Regions from separate parts of the Paenibacillus mucilaginosus 3016 genome, predicted to be linked through region 3. Evidence: riboswitches for the same ligand, from Rfam matches in the RefSeq annotation. Region 3 holds a riboswitch; each other region holds the start of a gene.
What was found. Region 3 has a riboswitch for thiamine pyrophosphate ahead of thiS (sulfur carrier protein ThiS). Riboswitches for the same ligand answer to the same signal wherever they lie in the genome.
Positions count from the first base shown of each region.

Region 1 (5,722 bases), 2.5 Mb from region 3:
CCCGCCGAGCAGCAGGCCCGCCGTCCAGATCAGGAGGGCTGCCGCAGCCAGGACGAGATCGCTGGCGGACCAGCCGATGACATAGTAGTACGTCCTTCCCGCATCGGAAGAGAAGCGCTTCGCCTCCATCGCGACGGCGATCCGCTGCGCGCGCCGGATGCTCTGGGCGAGCAGCGGGATCGCGTGCCGCTGGATGGAATCGGTCCAGCCCCGGATGCCCCGGGCCCGCTTCACGCCTCTGACCTTCAGCGCCATCTGCAGCGCCTGGTACTCGGTGACGATCATCGGCAGCAGCCGGAGCGCCGCCATGAAGCTGTAGGCATAGCGCGCCGGGAGGCGCGTCTGCTGCATCAGCGAATAGAACAGCCGAACGGGGCTCGTCGTGAGCCCGAAGAGCAGGCCGAGCACCGCCATGTTCACGGTCTTGAGCCCGATATGCAGGGAACGGTAGAAGCTCTCCTCGGTGATATGGATCAACCCCCAATGCAGCCACGTCGTCTCCCCCTTGCCGAAGAACAGCATGGAGGTCGAGGAGGAGACGAGCATGAGCACGAACGGCAGGGACAGCAGCAGCAGGCGCCGCAGGGGCAGTCCGGTCGCCGTGTAGAACAGCAGCAGGTGCATCCAGGTCACGTGAAGAAGCACATTGATGTTGTGGGTCAACAGCACCGCGAGAAACAGGAGCACAGACAGCCCGATCTTGAAGGCCGGGTTGGCCCGGTGCAGCCAGGTCTCGCGGAAGGTCCAGGTCAGCGGCAAGGCGCTTCCGCCTCCTTTCCGGCAGCGGCTTCGCCGGCCGCTTGGAGCTTCCGGTACGCCTCCGGCGGCAGATCCGCCGCCAGCCGGCCCCCTCGGACCTCCCACACCCGGGTGGCGAACCGCGCCACGATCTCGGGGTCATGCGTGACCATCACGATCGCGCTGCCCCCTCTGCGCCACTCCTCGAGCTTCTCGAGAAGGGCGAATGTATTGGCCGCATCCTGCCCGAAGGTCGGCTCGTCAAGGAGCAGCAGCCTCCGGGCTTTGCCGGTGGCCGAGGCCACGCTGAGCCGGCGCTTCTGCCCGAGAGAGAGCTGGTACGGGTGCAGCTCCCGGTGGCCGGCGAGCCCGTACCACTCCAGCACCTCACCGGAGCGGGTGCGCACCTCAGCCTCCGGCAGGCCTTCCTGCCGGAAGTCCCACGCTACCTCGTCGAACACCGAGTGAGTGACGAACTGCAGCTCGGGGTTCTGGAACACATACGAGGCGTCCCCGATCACATCGTCGAAGCCCTTCACAGCACGCGGGCCGAGGTTATAGCGCCCCTGGGTCGGAATCAGCTGCATCAAGGCCTGCAGCAGGGTGCTCTTCCCCGCCCCGTTCGGCCCGACGACGGCAATCCAGTCGTCGCCGAAGATGTCGGCCGAGGGAATCTCTATCTTCTTCTCCCGGCCGTGGAAGCCGCAGAACGCCTCCAGCCGCAGCAGGGGCTGGGCTACCTGCGCGCTGCGGGCCGCAGACTGTCCGCGCTCCGGCATCAGGTCCGGACGGCGGTCGTAGTCCTCCCAGACCCCCGGGTACCAGATGCCGTACTCCTGCAGCTCCTGCCGGTGCTCCCGGAATACGCGCTGGGGCGGCCCGTCGGCCAGGATCCGGGCGTCATGCCCGAAGAGCACGACCCGGTCCACGAAGCCGGCGATCTCTTCGATCTTGTGCTCCACGATCAGCACCGTCCGGCCCTCCGTGACGCGCTTGACCGTCTCCCACACCTCGCCCGTGCCTTCGGGATCGAGCAGCGATGTCGGTTCGTCCAGGAACCAGACGTCCGGATTCAGGGCGAGCAGGGACGCGATCGCAAGGCGCTGCTTCATGCCGCCGGAGAGGGAAGCGATCGGGGTGTGGAGGTCCGGCAGACGAAGCCCGACCTGCTCCAGGCAGAGGCGGATCCGCTCCCCCATCTCTTCGCGGGGCACCTGGAGATTCTCCAGCACGAAAGCCAGCTCCTCATCCACGAACGGCATGCAGAACTGCGTGTCGGGGTCCTGGAACAGATAGCCCCAGGCGTCGGGAAGCTGAAGGGCGTCCGCTTTCATCGGCACTTCGATCGACTTCGGAATCAGGCCTGAGAACACCTGGAGCAGGGTCGACTTGCCGCAGCCGCTCGGTCCGAGCAGCAGCACCTTCTGCCCGCGCGGCACTTCCAGTGTCAAATCGTCGAAAAGCAGCGGGGCGCTGCCCGGGAACTTCAGCCGCAGTCCCGTTACCGAGACGGCAGGCTCCTGTTCCTGAGCGGACGGCCCCCCGCTGCCATGCGCTGTGTGCGTATCCGCTGCGTTCATCAGAGTGTCTTCTTCCTGTCCAGTGCCTGGTAATCGAGACTGCTCGCCGGACGCACGAGCTGGGTAACCCCGGTTTTTTCCAGTGCCTTCACGATCACATAAGCCAGCGGCCCGGTAATCACGAACGCGCCCACGAGGCGGAATACGATATAAAGCATCAGGTTCCAGCTTTGAAGCTCCGCGAGGTACAGCTTGAAGTAATCATAGACAATGGAGCCGACGCCGGAAGCCGCACCCGCCAGACCCGCGATCAGAGCCGTGTGCCGCTTATAGCCTGCAGCTGCGAAGACCAGCTCGGCCAGCAGCCCCTGCACCAGTCCGTACGTGAAAGCTTCCACGCCGTATTGGGAGCCCATGATCATCTCACCGGAAGCGGCGGCAGCTTCAGCGAGGAAGGCCACGCCGGGCTTTCTCAGAATCAGGAAAGCCACGGTGCCGGCAATGAACCACATGCCGTATCCGAGCTGCTCCAGCTGCAGACCCGGGATCTTGAGGACGTTGTACACATCGCCCCACAAACGGTAGATCACGGCGAAGACAACGGCTATGACGACCGTGACGAGAATATCCGTCAATTTCAAACCTTTGGACAAATGAATCCACTCCTTAAAATATAATGGAAGAAGCCGGGGCGATGCCGAAGCGGACAAGGAGCGGGGGGAATGACGGATGCCGGTATACAGCAAAAAAAGCCGCCCCCGTTGCTCGGAAGCGGCTTTGTAAGCACATGAGTAAACTAACAGCGTGCTACGCTCTCCACTTCCCTACGCTGGTATCATCCAGATCAGGTTCAGAGGGTTTAGGACCTATTGGTCCAATCTCAGCCTGTGCGGCTCCCCTAGTGACATTTCCCATCTTATCACGAAAGACCCGTTTGTCAATCCATTTTACGCATTCTGAAGATTTCAATAAAAATCCATGGAACCCCTAGCCTTCTCTTCCGGATTCTGGTACACTAGTCCTTGCTCGCTCTTTACGGATTCTGCATGAGTCAGAGAGTATTCATCTTGTGCTGCGGCATCTGCCATTGGAAGCGCTATCTTTAAAGAGAAAGAAGGAACGCGACGAATGAACGAAACCGTAACCGTACCGATTGAATCTACTCCTATTCTGCTTGGGCTCACTGCCGAGATGGTGTCGAACTGCACCTACTGCACGATGATCTCCTCCGACCCCGGGTACCGTACCCCTGTCTCCTGCACCAAGCTGTCCGGCTCCTGCTGCCCCATCCTCGTCAACCTCGCCACCTGCCTGACCTGCGGCGAGTACAAGAATGCATGCGGGAACGGCGGGGCATCCGCCGAAGGGACAGACGCTTTCTAAGCAGCAAGCCAGCCCTGATCCGGAGCATGGAATCCGTAACCGACATTGACGTTTGTCTTCATGACACTTGCATATAGGCCGCTTCGGCACGTTCCTCAGCCTCCGGGTGGAGGCTTTTCGTGCTGTCCGGCCGCGTTTCTTTGTTGATTTGTGTCCTCTCTTATGTCAAGATAAGCGTTAGATTACCGAATACTTACATCCAAAGAAACAGGTGAATCCAGAAGCATGAAGATATCGTTCTTTCGGCTGCTGACCGAGCTGTCGTCCCGCAAATCGGTGTCGCAGCTCACCGGCGCTTTTGCCAAGTCCAGGGCCTCCCGCTCCCTGATCCCCCGCTTTGCCAAGACTTACGGCATTCCGCTGGAGGATGCGGAGAAGGCCGTCCATGAATACGTCTCGCTCAACGACTTCTTCACCCGGCGCCTGAAGAGCGGCCTGCGGCCCATCGACGCTTCGCCGGAGACGATGGTCTCCCCCGTGGACGCGCTGATCACCGGGATGGGGCCGATCAAGGAAGGCTCGATCCTGAACGTGAAGGGACAGGACTACACGATCGAGGAACTGCTCAATCACAGTCCGCGGATGATCAATTATAAGAACGGCTTCTATTATGTGCTCTATCTCAGCCCGACCGACTACCACCGGATCCATTCGCCCGTGGACGGAACGATCATCGAGAAGGAGCATGTGCCGGGCAAGGTGTACCCGGTCAACGACTTCGGTTTGAAGCATATGCGCCGCGTGCTGAGCCGCAACGAGCGGCTGATCACCTACGTGGAGCATGAAGGCGGAGAAGTGGCGGTCGTCAAGGTCGGCGCGCTCAACGTGGCTTCGATCCAATACGTCGCCCCCCTGCCGGACCTGCTCGAACGCGGCGGCGAGCTCGCCTACTTCGAATTCGGCTCCACCGTGGTGCTGCTGACGGAGACCGGCACCTTCGAGAGCCGCAGCGACCTTCAGGTGGGCAGCAAGGTCCGGATGGGCGAGAAGCTCGGCTCCTTCAAGCGCCGCGGCTGATCATCCAAATGTAGTTTATAAACGCAGGCGCATGCTCGGGAGCTGCGCCTGCGGTGATTTTAGGCGGGTCCGCCCGCCGCTGGCATGAACAGCCGAGAGCCTCTTGCCAGGTGCCAGTGCCCAAATGACCGAGAGGAGCCCTGACCATGCAGCTTCAAACCGGGGCCGCCGCGGGACCTGCCGCGAAACCGGCACCGCAGCCGGATGTGCGGCCGACCTTATTCCGTATCCTGTTCGCGATCTCGCTCGTCCATTTGTTCAATGACACGATCCAGTCCGTCATTCCCGCGATTCTGCCGATCATCAAGGATTCGATGCAGCTCTCTTACATGCAGGCGGGGATCATCGTCTTCGCGCTCAACATGACCGCTTCGGTGATGCAGCCTGTCGTCGGGCTGTATTCGGACCGGAAGCCCATGCCGTATATGCTGCCGCTCGGGATGGGCCTCACCTTCTTCGGCGTGCTGGGGCTGGCGCTTGCCCCGAACTATGCGCTTGTGCTCGTATCTGTCCTGCTCATCGGTCTCGGCTCGGCCGTCTTCCATCCGGAGGGCTCCCGAGTGGCCTATATGGCCGGCGGCTCAAGGCGCGGTCTGGCCCAATCGATCTTCCAGGTCGGCGGCAACACCGGCCAATCGCTCGCTTCCATTATGACCGCCCTGGTCTTCGTGCCGCTCGGCCAGTTCGGGGCGATCTGGTTTACGGCCGTCGCGGGTCTGGCCATTGTAGTCCAGATGTACATCTCCCGGTGGTATGCCGGATACCTCAAGGCCCATCCGAGACCGGCCAAGTCGGCCGCCGCCCGCCGGATCGATCCGCTGAGGAGCCGACTAATCAAGTTCGCCGTCGGTATGCTGATCTTCCTGGTCTTCGCGAGATCCTGGTACCATGCGGGGATTACGATTTATTATCCGTTCTATCTTATGGATAAGTTCACCATTACGCTGGAGCGCGCCCAGCTGTTCATCTTCCTGTTCACGGCCGCCGGCGTGCTGAGCACCTTCCTAGGAGGGCCGATCTCAGACAAGATCGGCCGGCGCAACGTTATCTTCTTCTCGATGCTG
Region 1 covers NC_016935.1:7,291,994-7,297,715, forward strand. Annotated here, with positions in the region: gene PM3016_RS30065 (energy-coupling factor transporter transmembrane component T family protein) at 1-759, opposite strand, end outside; gene PM3016_RS30070 (ABC transporter ATP-binding protein) at 750-2,318, opposite strand; gene PM3016_RS30075 (ECF transporter S component) at 2,318-2,911, opposite strand; TPP riboswitch at 3,063-3,168, opposite strand; gene PM3016_RS30080 (hypothetical protein) at 3,387-3,641, shown strand; gene asd (archaetidylserine decarboxylase) at 3,867-4,658, shown strand; gene PM3016_RS30090 (MFS transporter) at 4,805-5,722, shown strand, end outside.
Region 1: another riboswitch for thiamine pyrophosphate. It lies ahead of PM3016_RS30075 (ECF transporter S component); the one in region 3 lies ahead of thiS (sulfur carrier protein ThiS).

Region 2 (5,722 bases), 3.0 Mb from region 3:
TTGAACGAAGCGAACATATAATAGCGGCCCTCGTAGAGATGCACCTCCGGCGCCCAGAAGTGGCGGTCCGCCCAGAAGCCCAGCTCCGGCCGGAAGGCAGGGAACGGCCTTCCCACGACTCCAGATCCCGGCTGCGGAACACGTCGAACCCGACGCCGGGGCCCTGCCATACATTTTCATCGGTGGTTCCGTAGAGGTAATACAGCCCCTCGTTCTGCACAGGCACCACGAACGGATCGCGAATCCGAATTTCATCCCTGCGAAGCATGGTTTCATCCTCCTGACATCTGTGCGGCATTGGGCGGCTGATCCGTCCGCCCCAATCTAACCCGACTATAACGAAGAGGCCGAGATTCGTCCATCCACAGAGCCGACTTCCTTGTTCAAAAAACGGTGTTTCCCATCCGCACGTGATTGACAGGGATTGCCTGTACCGCGTATCGTGGAACCCGGAAGCAGAACCTGAACCCTTACCAGAATAGAACCAGAGTTAGAACCACCATTAGAATCAGAACCATGACCAGACCATACGAATGACTATAACCTCTTGACCGAAAAAGGAGATGTGTACGCACAATGATCGTCCGACTCGCTCTAACCGACCCGGAAACCGCCTCGAATCTGCTGAAGGTGCAGACCCCGTCCTATCTCGTCGAAGCCGAGCTGATCGGGTTCCACGGCATTCCTGCTCTGAATGACACCGTAGAGTCCCTGGCCCAATCCGGGGAGACGTTCTACGGATACTTCGCCGGCGGGGAGCTTGCCGGAGCGGCAGCCTACGAGCTCGATGGAGGCACGATGGAGATTACGCGGCTGGTCGTGCATCCGATGTTTTTTCGCAGGGGCATTGGAGGCTCCCTCATCCGGTTTCTGCTCGAATTGAATCTTGGGGTGAAAGGATACCGGGTGAGCACCGGGGCGAAGAACGGGCCGGCCAAGCGGCTTTATACGAACTGCGGGTTCAAGGAGGCCGGGGAGCTGGAGGTCGCCCCGGAGGTGTTCCTTACGCTTCTGGAACGGGGGGTTGCAGGCCAGTAAAAAGACCTCCCGCATGCCGTCGCAGGAGGCCTTCTATAGTTACCGGGGACGGATCAGCCCGCCGGCCACATTTGGCCGTGATAGGCCATGTCCCAGAACATGTACTCATAGCGGGTCGTGTTCAGGAAAATCTCCTCGAGCCTCGCCAGTTCCGCTTCGGAGCGCCCTTCCGCCAGCTCGTCGAGCAGGCCGATGCACCACTGGGCCAGCGCCTCGAACTCCTCCGAGCTGTACATGCGGATCCACTCGCCGTAATCCTCGTGGTCGGCCGCACCCGGAATCCGGCTCAGCTCCTTGCCGATCTCCCAGTAGCTCCACATGCAGGGCAGCAGGGCGGCGACGAGCTCCGCAAGCGATCCGTTCTGCGCCGCATGAAGCATGTAGTGCGAATAGGCCAGCGTGATCGGCGACGGCTCCGCCGTCTCGAGCTCCTCCTCCGAGATGCCGAAGCGGGCCGCATAAGCACGGTGCAGCGCCATCTCCTCATGCAGCGTCGAATGCAGCAGGGCGGCGAACTTTTCCATCGTCGCCAGGTCATTCGCCTTCACCGCCCCCAGGGCGAAAAGCTTCGCGTAATCGATCAGATACAGGTAATCCTGGATCATGTAGAAGCGGAATTTGTCCCGGTCCAGCGTCCCTGCGCCCATCTCGCGGACGAAAGGATGCGAGTGATTTTGCCGCCAGACTCCCTCAAGCTTGCCAAGCAGCCTCTGCGTGAATGTCATCGTTAACCCTCTCCTTGACTCGTAGTATCGATGGTTACTCCTTGGGCGTATGGCCCCATTCGTAGATAAAACGCAGCATCACCTTCGTATAATCGACGAGCTGCCTGACGGATACGCTCTCGTTCACCGCGTGGGCGTTCTGCAGATCCCCCGGGCCGTAGATCGCGGCCGGTATGCCGGCATCGGCGAACCAGCCGCCGTCGGTCACGGTAGGCGACACATCCACCACAGCCGGTACGCCGAGCGCCCCCTCGTGCGAGCGCTGCAGCAGCCGGACGGCCTCATGGTCCGGATCGACCTCCAGGGACGGGAACACCTCGCCCCGGTCCTCGATCATCGAAGTGCCGCCCCAGCGGAACTCCAGCGGATTCTCGCGCAGCCACGGGTCCGCCGCAGCCACCCGCTGCAAGTGCTCCTCGATCTCCCGGGCAACCCCTTCATACGTTTCGTCCGGGTAGAAATGCACCGTGATCCACAGCCGGCACTCGTCGGCAATGAACGCTGCATGGCGGCCTCCTTCGATCACCGCCGGATTGATCGTGTTCGTGCCCGGCTCGAAGCCCGGATAGCTCTTCATAACGGCCCAGTGCCGCTCCAGTTCCTGGAGACCTGCGATGACCTTCATCATCTTCTCAATGGCACTGGCGCCGTGGAGTCCTCCGCCTGCATGGATCATCCGCTTGCGCGTAGCGTCGTGGTGGGTGCGGGCGCTGCGGACCGTCACCCAGCCGGTGATCACGCCGCCCTGGCCCTGGATGTGCAGGTCGCTGGTATCGACCACCACGGCGAAGTCCGCCGTGTATCCGCGCCGGCAGCACTGCAGCGTGCCCGCTTCGCCGACCTCCTCGCCGATCACCGACTGGAAGGTGACGTCGCCCGGCAGCCGGATCCCCGCCTCATGCAGCAGCCCGATGGCGAACAAGGCGCCGGCCAGCCCGCCTTTCATATCCGAGGCGCCCCGGCCGATCAGGCGGCCGTCCCGCACCGCCGGCGCGAACGGGTCCTGGTCCCAGGGCTCGTCCTCACTCACCTCCGCCACGTCGATATGTCCGTTGACGATGAGGCTCCGGAAGCGGTCCGGTTCGGTTCCCTTGAGCACCCCCACGACATTGGGATCGCCGGGATACACGTCCCAGCGGTCGACGGAGAATCCCCGTTCCTCCAGATAGGAGGCGACGAAGGCCTGAGCCTCCTCCGTATTGCGTGCCGGCGGAGCCGGCGTGCGGAAGGCAATCAGCTTCGAGGCCAGCGCCAGAAGCTCGTCCTGCCGCTGCTCCACCAGGCCGGTTAATCGCTCGAGCGTTTCGCTCAGGGCAGATTGGAGGCCCGATGCCGGAGATGTCTCCCCGCCCGGCAGCCCCTGAACCGTATGCTTCGGTGTGTTCTTCACTTCCCAGCTTCCCCCTCATGTACAGGTTGGGCAGCGCCTTGCCTGAACCATGACGCAGAGCTTGAACCATGTGCAGGATGGAAAAGCAAAAAACCGCTCTCCCGAAGGAAAGCGGTTCATACATCCATGGACACAGGTGCGTGCGGCGGACGGCAGACCACTTCCCTTCGCTGGCATTACCCAGATCAGGTTCAAGGGTTAAGACCTGCGTCTCTCTCAGCCTTGGCGGCACCCCTAGTGTTCCTATCAATATTCCATTACAAACTCTTTTCTTCCGTCATGGTAGCATACCCTACGCCCAGCCGGCAACCGCAAGAAGTCCCAGAACAAGGACTCCGGAAGCGGCCAGCAGCAGAATGTCCCCCCGGTCCCACCGGATCGGCTCCCTGCGTCGTACGGAAGGCCCCTCGATCCGGCAGCCTCTGGCCTCCAGCGCGAGCGCCAGATCCTCCGCATGCTTCATCATGGAGAGCAGCAGCGGGATCAGAAAAGGCGGCACGTCCCGCAGGCGGATCTGGCCGGGCTTCACCCGCGCGCGTCCCCGGGAGCGGACGATCAGCGACATCCGGCCCATCTCCTGCAGCAGCTGGGGGATCATCCGCAGTAGCAGAGCGGCGTACAGGCTGACCGTGCCGACAGGAATGCCGGCACGGGACAAGAGGCCAAATACCTGCTCGAGCCCTTGGCGCAGCCCGCGCTGCCCCGTCACCCGCACGAAGACAAAGCCGAGCATCATCACCAGCGCCAGATTCGTGAGCTGGCGGAACGTGACGGAGGCCTGCGCGGCTGAGAACACGCCCGCAGCCCCGCTCTCCGCCGCCCCCCACTGCATGCCCGCCAGCAGGCAGGAGAAGAACAGGAAGAGCAGGTACGGCCGCAGCGGCTTCAGCACAGCTCCGGACGGTACGCGGAAGCGCACCAGGCAGAAGAGCAGCAGCAGGGCTCCGGCTCCGAGGCCGGCCCAAGTGCCCTGGATCAGCATGCCTGCGGACAGCAGCAGATAGACGATCCACTTCGCCACCGGGTGGCGGTGGAGAATCCAGGGATGCACCGGGTCCGGGGGCTCCGCATCCGTCAGCGCCTCGTCGGCACCGTCTCCCCGCCCTGGAGGGAGGGGAACGGCTGCGGCCTGGGCGGGTGTGCCGTCCTGCCGAGCGGTAGCTGCGCTGTGCTCGTCAGCCCCGGGCGCAGGAGGCGCCAGCGGGAGGACGGAGCCGCCGCTTACCGCGGCTGGCTCCCGCGGGTGTGCCGGTGCTGCGGCGGCGCAGTCATGTCCGAGGCCAAGCGTCTCGGCCACAGCCGCTTCCGGGCGGCCCGGCCTTGCGGCGGAAGGCTCGGCCGGGCCGCCGGGCGCTGCGGCGGCAATCGGGCTGGACGCAGCCGCGCCAGGCGCCTCGGCCCCCACCGCCACGGCCGCCTCCAGGCTGCGCCGGAGCGCCGCCGCGGCCGCCGCCGGGTCCGCCGGCAGCACACCGGCGCTGCAGCCCCGGACTGCCAAAGCAGCGGCGAGCCGCACCGAGGCCGGCAGCCCGACCCCTGCCGCCAGCAGCGGCGCCGGGTCGGCGCACCACGCCTCCGGCGGCCGGTCGCCCGCGACGGCCCCGTCGCGGATGACGATCACGCGGTCGGCGACGGGGAAGAAGGTGTCGAGATCGTGGGAAGCGATCACGACACCGCCACCTCCCCGCTTGTGGGCCAGCACCGCGTCCAGCAGCGGCGGAATGCCGCCGGGATCGATGCCTGCGGTCGGCTCATCGAGCAGCAGCCAAGGCGGCTTGACGGCCAGCGTAACCGCGAGCGCCGCCCGGCGTTTCTGCCCCTCGGAGAGCGTCAGCACCGCCTCCTCGAGTAGAGCCTCGGGCAGCCCCGCAGCCCGCATGCCCTCTTCCGTTCGCCGCCGGATTTCCTCCTTGGACAAACGGAGCGGCCGCAGAGAATACGCGAACTCCCTGCGGAGGGTCTGCGCGAACATCTGCCTCTCGGGATATTGGAAGGAGATACCCATCAGCCCGGGAGCTTCCCTGTGCAGCTTCTCCCCTTCCCACAGCGGGATCTCCCCGTACCGGATCGTCCCCGACGTCAACGGAGCCAAGCCGGCCAGGGCCAGCAGAAGCGTGCTTTTCCCCGCCCCGGTTCTGCCGATAACAAGCGTAATTTCTCCGGGCCGCAGATCGGCATCCGTGGGGCGCAGCAGCGGCCGGCGTGAAGCATCCCCCTCCGGATACACGGCGGCTCCGCGCAGCGAGAGGGTCAGCATGGAGCCACCGCCTCCGCCAGTTCCTCCACCGTCAGCGGCAGACGCTGAAGCGGCAGGCCGAGGCGCTGCAGCTCCTGAGCGACCCGCACGGCATACGGCGGCTCGAAGCCGAGGCTCTCGCACGGTGTGCCGCCCGCAGCCGACCGTTCATAGAAAAAAGCGCCCGGCGTGCCGCAGAACACCAGCCGGCCTCCATCCACGGCGGCCACACGGTCTGCATAGGACAGCTCATCGAGCAGCTGCGTGACCCAGACCACGGTCGTCCCTTCCCGGTGCTTGCGCCGTGCCGTCTCCAGCAGCGCCTCCCGCGAA
Region 2 covers NC_016935.1:6,837,793-6,843,514, forward strand. Annotated here, with positions in the region: partial or broken gene PM3016_RS28210 (glycoside hydrolase family 43 protein) at 1-268, opposite strand, end outside; gene PM3016_RS28215 (GNAT family N-acetyltransferase) at 577-1,038, shown strand; gene tenA (thiaminase II) at 1,092-1,763, opposite strand; gene PM3016_RS28225 (acetylornithine deacetylase) at 1,798-3,075, opposite strand; TPP riboswitch at 3,299-3,399, opposite strand; gene PM3016_RS28230 (ATP-binding cassette domain-containing protein) at 3,446-5,410, opposite strand; gene PM3016_RS28235 (ATP-binding cassette domain-containing protein) at 5,404-5,722, opposite strand, start outside.
Region 2: another riboswitch for thiamine pyrophosphate. It lies ahead of PM3016_RS28225 (acetylornithine deacetylase); the one in region 3 lies ahead of thiS (sulfur carrier protein ThiS).

Region 3 (5,722 bases):
AGTTTTCAAGGAACAAACCATGTTCACCGCCGTTTCACTGGCAGGAACGTTATCTTAGCATGGCGCCGCGGCCGATACAAGTATCAGCTTTTGACAGCCTAGCCAAGTTTGAAAGGCATTGCACCTTTTCAAAACTGAACACGAGTGAGTGTCCGCAGCTCAAGGGCTGCTATAAGATTTGTCCGCCACCCTGCAGGTGACATGGACTCCATAGAAAGGAGGTGATCCAGCCGCACCTTCCGATACGGCTACCTTGTTACGACTTCACCCCAATCATCTACCCCACCTTCGACGGCTGGCTCCCTTGCGGGTTACCCCACCGGCTTCGGGTGTTGTAAACTCTCGTGGTGTGACGGGCGGTGTGTACAAGACCCGGGAACGTATTCACCGCGGCATGCTGATCCGCGATTACTAGCAATTCCGACTTCATGCAGGCGAGTTGCAGCCTGCAATCCGAACTGAGACCGGCTTCTAAGGATTCGCTCCATCTCGCGACTTCGCTTCCCGTTGTACCGGCCATTGTAGTACGTGTGTAGCCCAGGTCATAAGGGGCATGATGATTTGACGTCATCCCCACCTTCCTCCGGTTTGTCACCGGCAGTCACTCTAGAGTGCCCAACTCAATGCTGGCAACTAAAGTCAAGGGTTGCGCTCGTTGCGGGACTTAACCCAACATCTCACGACACGAGCTGACGACAACCATGCACCACCTGTCACCTCTGTCCCGAAGGAGGACCCTATCTCTAGGGCTTTCAGAGGGATGTCAAGACCTGGTAAGGTTCTTCGCGTTGCTTCGAATTAAACCACATACTCCACTGCTTGTGCGGGTCCCCGTCAATTCCTTTGAGTTTCACTCTTGCGAGCGTACTCCCCAGGCGGAGTGCTTATTGTGTTTACTTCGGCACCAAGGGTATCGAAACCCCTAACACCTAGCACTCATCGTTTACGGCGTGGACTACCAGGGTATCTAATCCTGTTTGCTCCCCACGCTTTCGCGCCTCAGCGTCAGTTACAGTCCAGAAAGCCGCCTTCGCCACTGGTGTTCCTCCACATCTCTACGCATTTCACCGCTACACGTGGAATTCCGCTTTCCTCTCCTGCACTCAAGTCTTCCAGTTTCCGGTGCGAACCGGGGTTGAGCCCCGGGCTTAAACACCAGACTTAAAAGACCGCCTGCGCGCGCTTTACGCCCAATAATTCCGGACAACGCTTGCCCCCTACGTATTACCGCGGCTGCTGGCACGTAGTTAGCCGGGGCTTTCTTCTCAGGTACCGTCATTCGCAGAGCAGTTACTCTCCACGACATTCTTCCCTGGCAACAGAGCTTTACGATCCGAAAACCTTCATCACTCACGCGGCGTTGCTCCGTCAGGCTTGCGCCCATTGCGGAAGATTCCCTACTGCTGCCTCCCGTAGGAGTCTGGGCCGTGTCTCAGTCCCAGTGTGGCCGATCACCCTCTCAGGTCGGCTACGCATCGTCGCCTTGGTGGGCCGTTACCCCGCCAACTAGCTAATGCGCCGCAGGCCCATCCGTAAGCCACAGGTTGCCCCGTGTTTCATGATTCCGGCATGCACCGAAACCAGCTATCCGGTCTTAGCTACCGTTTCCGGTAGTTATCCCGATCTTACAGGCAGGTTGCCTACGTGTTACTCACCCGTCCGCCGCTAAGCACCGAAGTGCTCCGCTCGACTTGCATGTATTAGGCACGCCGCCAGCGTTCGTCCTGAGCCAGGATCAAACTCTCCATTAAAGGAAAGCTGATGACTCATTTTGAAGCTTGGCAGAAACTCATCGCTGAGTCTCTATATTTAACACTCACTCGTTGTTCAGTTTTCAAAGGGCAATTCCGACAACAATCCTCATTTACAAACATTTGAAGTTTTGTCGTTTGTTGTCACCTCGTTTAGCGGCGACTTTTATAATGTATCACATCTGCCTATTCAATTGCAAGCTTTTTTTAAAAATTTATTTTCGGCCTGCGGCTTGTCGAAGAGTTTCGGACAAGCGGTTTGAAGCGGCGAGAGTTAATTTATCATATCCCCTTTTTAGATGTCAAGCTTTTGTAAACAAAAAAGAAAAGCCGTGTATGGAAGTCCACCCACGGCCTATAGTTAGGATTCCCTTGTTCTACTCAATCATTCCGATCTCAGGACTGCTGGCGGAAGCATAGCGCTTCTTCGGAATCCGGCCCGCAAGAAATCCTTTGCGTCCCGCTTCAACGGCCAGCTTGAAGGCCTCCGCCATCAATACCGGATCCTCCGCCCCCGCAACGGCCGTGTTAAGCAAAACCCCATCCGCCCCGAGCTCCATGGCAAGCGCCGCGTCCGCCGGACCGCCGATACCCGCATCGACGATGACAGGGACCTTCGCCTCCTCAATGATAAAGCGCAGATAGTTCGGATTAATGATGCCTTGTCCGGAACCGATCGGGGAAGCCCCGGGCATCACAGCGGCCGCTCCCGCCTCCTGAAGTTTGCGTGCCAGAATCGGGTCATCAGAAGTATACGGAAGAACGATGAACCCTTCTTCCACAAGAATCTTGGTTGCCTCCAAGGTTCCGACAGGGTCTGGAAGCAGTGTACGCGGATCACCGATCACTTCCACCTTAATCATGTCGCATAATCCGGTAGCCTTGGCAAGCCGCGCGATGCGGACCGCCTCTTCCACCGAATAAGCCCCTGCCGTATTCGGCAGCAAAGTGAACTTCTTTAGATCCAGCGTTTCCAGGAAGTTCGGTGCTTCCGGATTATCGATCGGCAGACGGCGAATGGCAAAGGTTAGGACTTCCGCCCCAGAAGCCTGCACCGCTCTGTTTTGAACACCGAGATCATTGAATTTTCCCGTGCCGAGCAGAAGCCTCGATTGAAATTCATAAGGTCCGATTTTTAACGTTTCGCTCATGGTCATTTCCCCCTGTACTGGTCAGTCTGTCAGCCCCCGCCGACAAAATGGACGATCTCAATTCGGTCGCCGTCGTTCAGCCTGGCATCTTCGTATCGGCTGCGGTCCACAATCTCGCGGTTCAATTCAACCACAAGAATCTTGTTCTGCAGCTTAAACACGGACAGCAGCTCCGCAACCGTCGCTGCGCCCTCCACTTCTCTCGACTCCCCGTTTACGATCAGATTCACTGCTTCACCCCCTTCAGCCATAGCCGGACAACAAAAAAAGGCCAGCCCGGAGCAGGGCTGACCGAATGTCAACATGGCGTTATGCGGCCATAGAGATTGCTAGCATTCGACCACTTCCCTACGCTGGCATAATCCAGTGACGCCCTTACTTCTTCGGGCTGCCGTATCAGGTTCCAAGGGTCAAAGAATCCGCTTCTTTTTCTCAGCCCCGCATGTCAGAGGCTCCCCTAGTGGCTATTTGGTTGTTACTGCCATTATATCACACGTTTGCGCTTTTAACATCCTTATATCGGAGTTCCAGCAGTGTAAGGTCTTCATCCATCGTATAAGCGACTTCTTTGGCCAGTGATTTCTTCACCAGCTTGTTCATGAGCAGCGGAAGCTCGGTGCGGATATCCGCCAATTTGGGCTGCTGCTGCAGCTCCTGCAGACTCCAAGCCTCCTCGCGGCTGGCCAAAACTTCAAGAAGAAGCTTGCAGCACCGCTCCATCTTCGACATGATCGAGAATTCGCAGGCAAGCAGAACCAGCTGCACCCGCTGTTTCAGCGTTTCTTTGCTGAGCGTCAGTTCTTCGTACAGTTTGTATACGCCAGGATTGATGTTCTTCACCTGACGCCACACGGTGACTTCCGGATGACTGCCGGATTCAATAATGACAATATGGGCCCAGTGATGCAGGGCTTCCAGAATATTATTATAGGCATCGAGCAGGTGGTCTTCGAGTATATATTCCTTGCTCTGCAGATAGCTTCTCAAGAACTTGGAGAATTCGATCAGCAGCTTATGCTCCCTGAGATCGACGGGGAATTCAAGGACTTTGTGCCGCAAACTCTCCAGGTACATCTCCCGGTCCAATAGAATCTCCCCTTTTAGAATCCAATAGATAATGTTCCGGTGTTCTCCATGAAGAATCAAATCGGTAAGCGTATCCGGACTGACCCAACGTTCTTGTATACGCCGGTCGTCTCTTATATAATGAATCTGTTGATGACTGCGCTCATTGTCGCGGCAGACGATCAACAGCAAGATATCAAATCCGTCGGTTACGGCCGAAAACGAAGAAGGGTTGTCCACCGCTGAAACGCTGATTACCGTCTGGTCCTGCCGGAACCGCTGCACCCAATCTTTTTTTATGGATTCCATGAACGAGAAAGCCTCCTGACAATAGGACACATAGTTCGATATTGTTTAGTTCTACATTGACACGCGGTTTCCTGCCATCGTCCGATGACAAACCTCACAATCTTCTATATCTCGCATGAAAGTAGTGAATGGGCATGAGATTAAAATCCAGTAAAGTGAACGAATTCCGGCTCTGGGGGCTGCTGCTGACCATGGGGGGCATGGCTCTGATGATCGTAGGCCTCGCCGGCATCGTATTCGAATGGGGCATTGCAGGCCGGTGGATCGCCGCGGTCAGTATGGTGATCGGCGCCATCGCCATGCTGGTATCCATGGGGATATATTTTGCGGCTGGCATGATGTCCACAAGTGCCACGGTGGTGGAATGCCCCGAATGCGGCAAACCGACCAAGATTCTCGGCAAAACGGACCGCTGCATGTACTGCAAAACGATCCTGTCGCTTGATCCGAAGCACGCCCCTGCCGAGAGCGGCAGCGGAACGCTGTAAATACACAAACAAGGGCTGTCCCGCTAGCAGATCTATCTGCTTGGGACAGCCCTTTCTTTTGCTGCAGCACCGATTAAGGCTTGAGCGTGCTGCGGATCCACTCCCAGGCATTCGGATTCTCGTACCCTCTGCGCCAGGAAGCGACTCCCGCCAACTTGTATTTCTGAGCCAAGGCCACACGGGCTTTCACGGAGGTTTCGTCCTCGATCCAGATCCGGTTGCGCTTGCCGTCTTCCTTATACTCGATATAGTTCTGTCCCGTCTCCTTGGAGAAGGTCTGCGTCAGCTTCTTCTCCTTCGTGATCCGCTGCGGCATATCCATGAATACCGCTTTCGCGTCGACTACCGTCTTGCCATTCTTGACGGTCTCCGTCCAGACCCTCGTGTAAAAAGGAATGCCCAGGATCAGCTTGGAAGGCGGGACCTCATCTTCCTCAAGCAGCCCGAGAAGCGACTTCTCCACCCAAGGCAGCGAGGCTACAGACCCGGCTACCGGACTGCTGTCCCAATGCTCGTCATAGGCCATCAGCATCATGTAATCGATCGTTTGGGCCAGTGCCTTGCGATCATAGAATTTGGACCAATTCGGGCTTTCCGACCGCGGTGTGACATCCATCGATACGACAAGTCCCTGTTCATGCAGCAGCGGCGTCAGCTCGCGGACGAACTGGACCAGGTTCTGCTTGTCCGACAGATTGACATTCTCAAAGTCAATATTAATCCCTTGAAGCTTGTACAGCGCGGCGTAGGAGAGAAGCTGCTTGATCATCTTCATCCGCTTATCATAAGTGGCCAGCGCCGCGGTAGTCCGTTTGGGATCGAACCCGTTGCTGAAGAGCCCCCAGATATGATACCCCCGCTCATGCGCCCAATTCGCATAAGCCGCATCCCCAAGGTTCTTGAGATTCCCTTCCCCGTCCTGAAGATGGAACCAGGTAGGCGAGATGACATCCAGTCC
Region 3 covers NC_016935.1:1,070,621-1,076,342, reverse strand. Annotated here, with positions in the region: rRNA gene PM3016_RS04775 (16S ribosomal RNA) at 215-1,751, opposite strand; gene PM3016_RS04770 (thiazole synthase) at 2,129-2,902, opposite strand; gene thiS (sulfur carrier protein ThiS) at 2,932-3,132, opposite strand; TPP riboswitch at 3,231-3,371, opposite strand; gene PM3016_RS04760 (nucleotidyltransferase-like protein) at 3,392-4,276, opposite strand; gene PM3016_RS04755 (DUF2614 family zinc ribbon-containing protein) at 4,411-4,764, shown strand; gene PM3016_RS04750 (glycosyl hydrolase family 18 protein) at 4,838-5,722, opposite strand, start outside.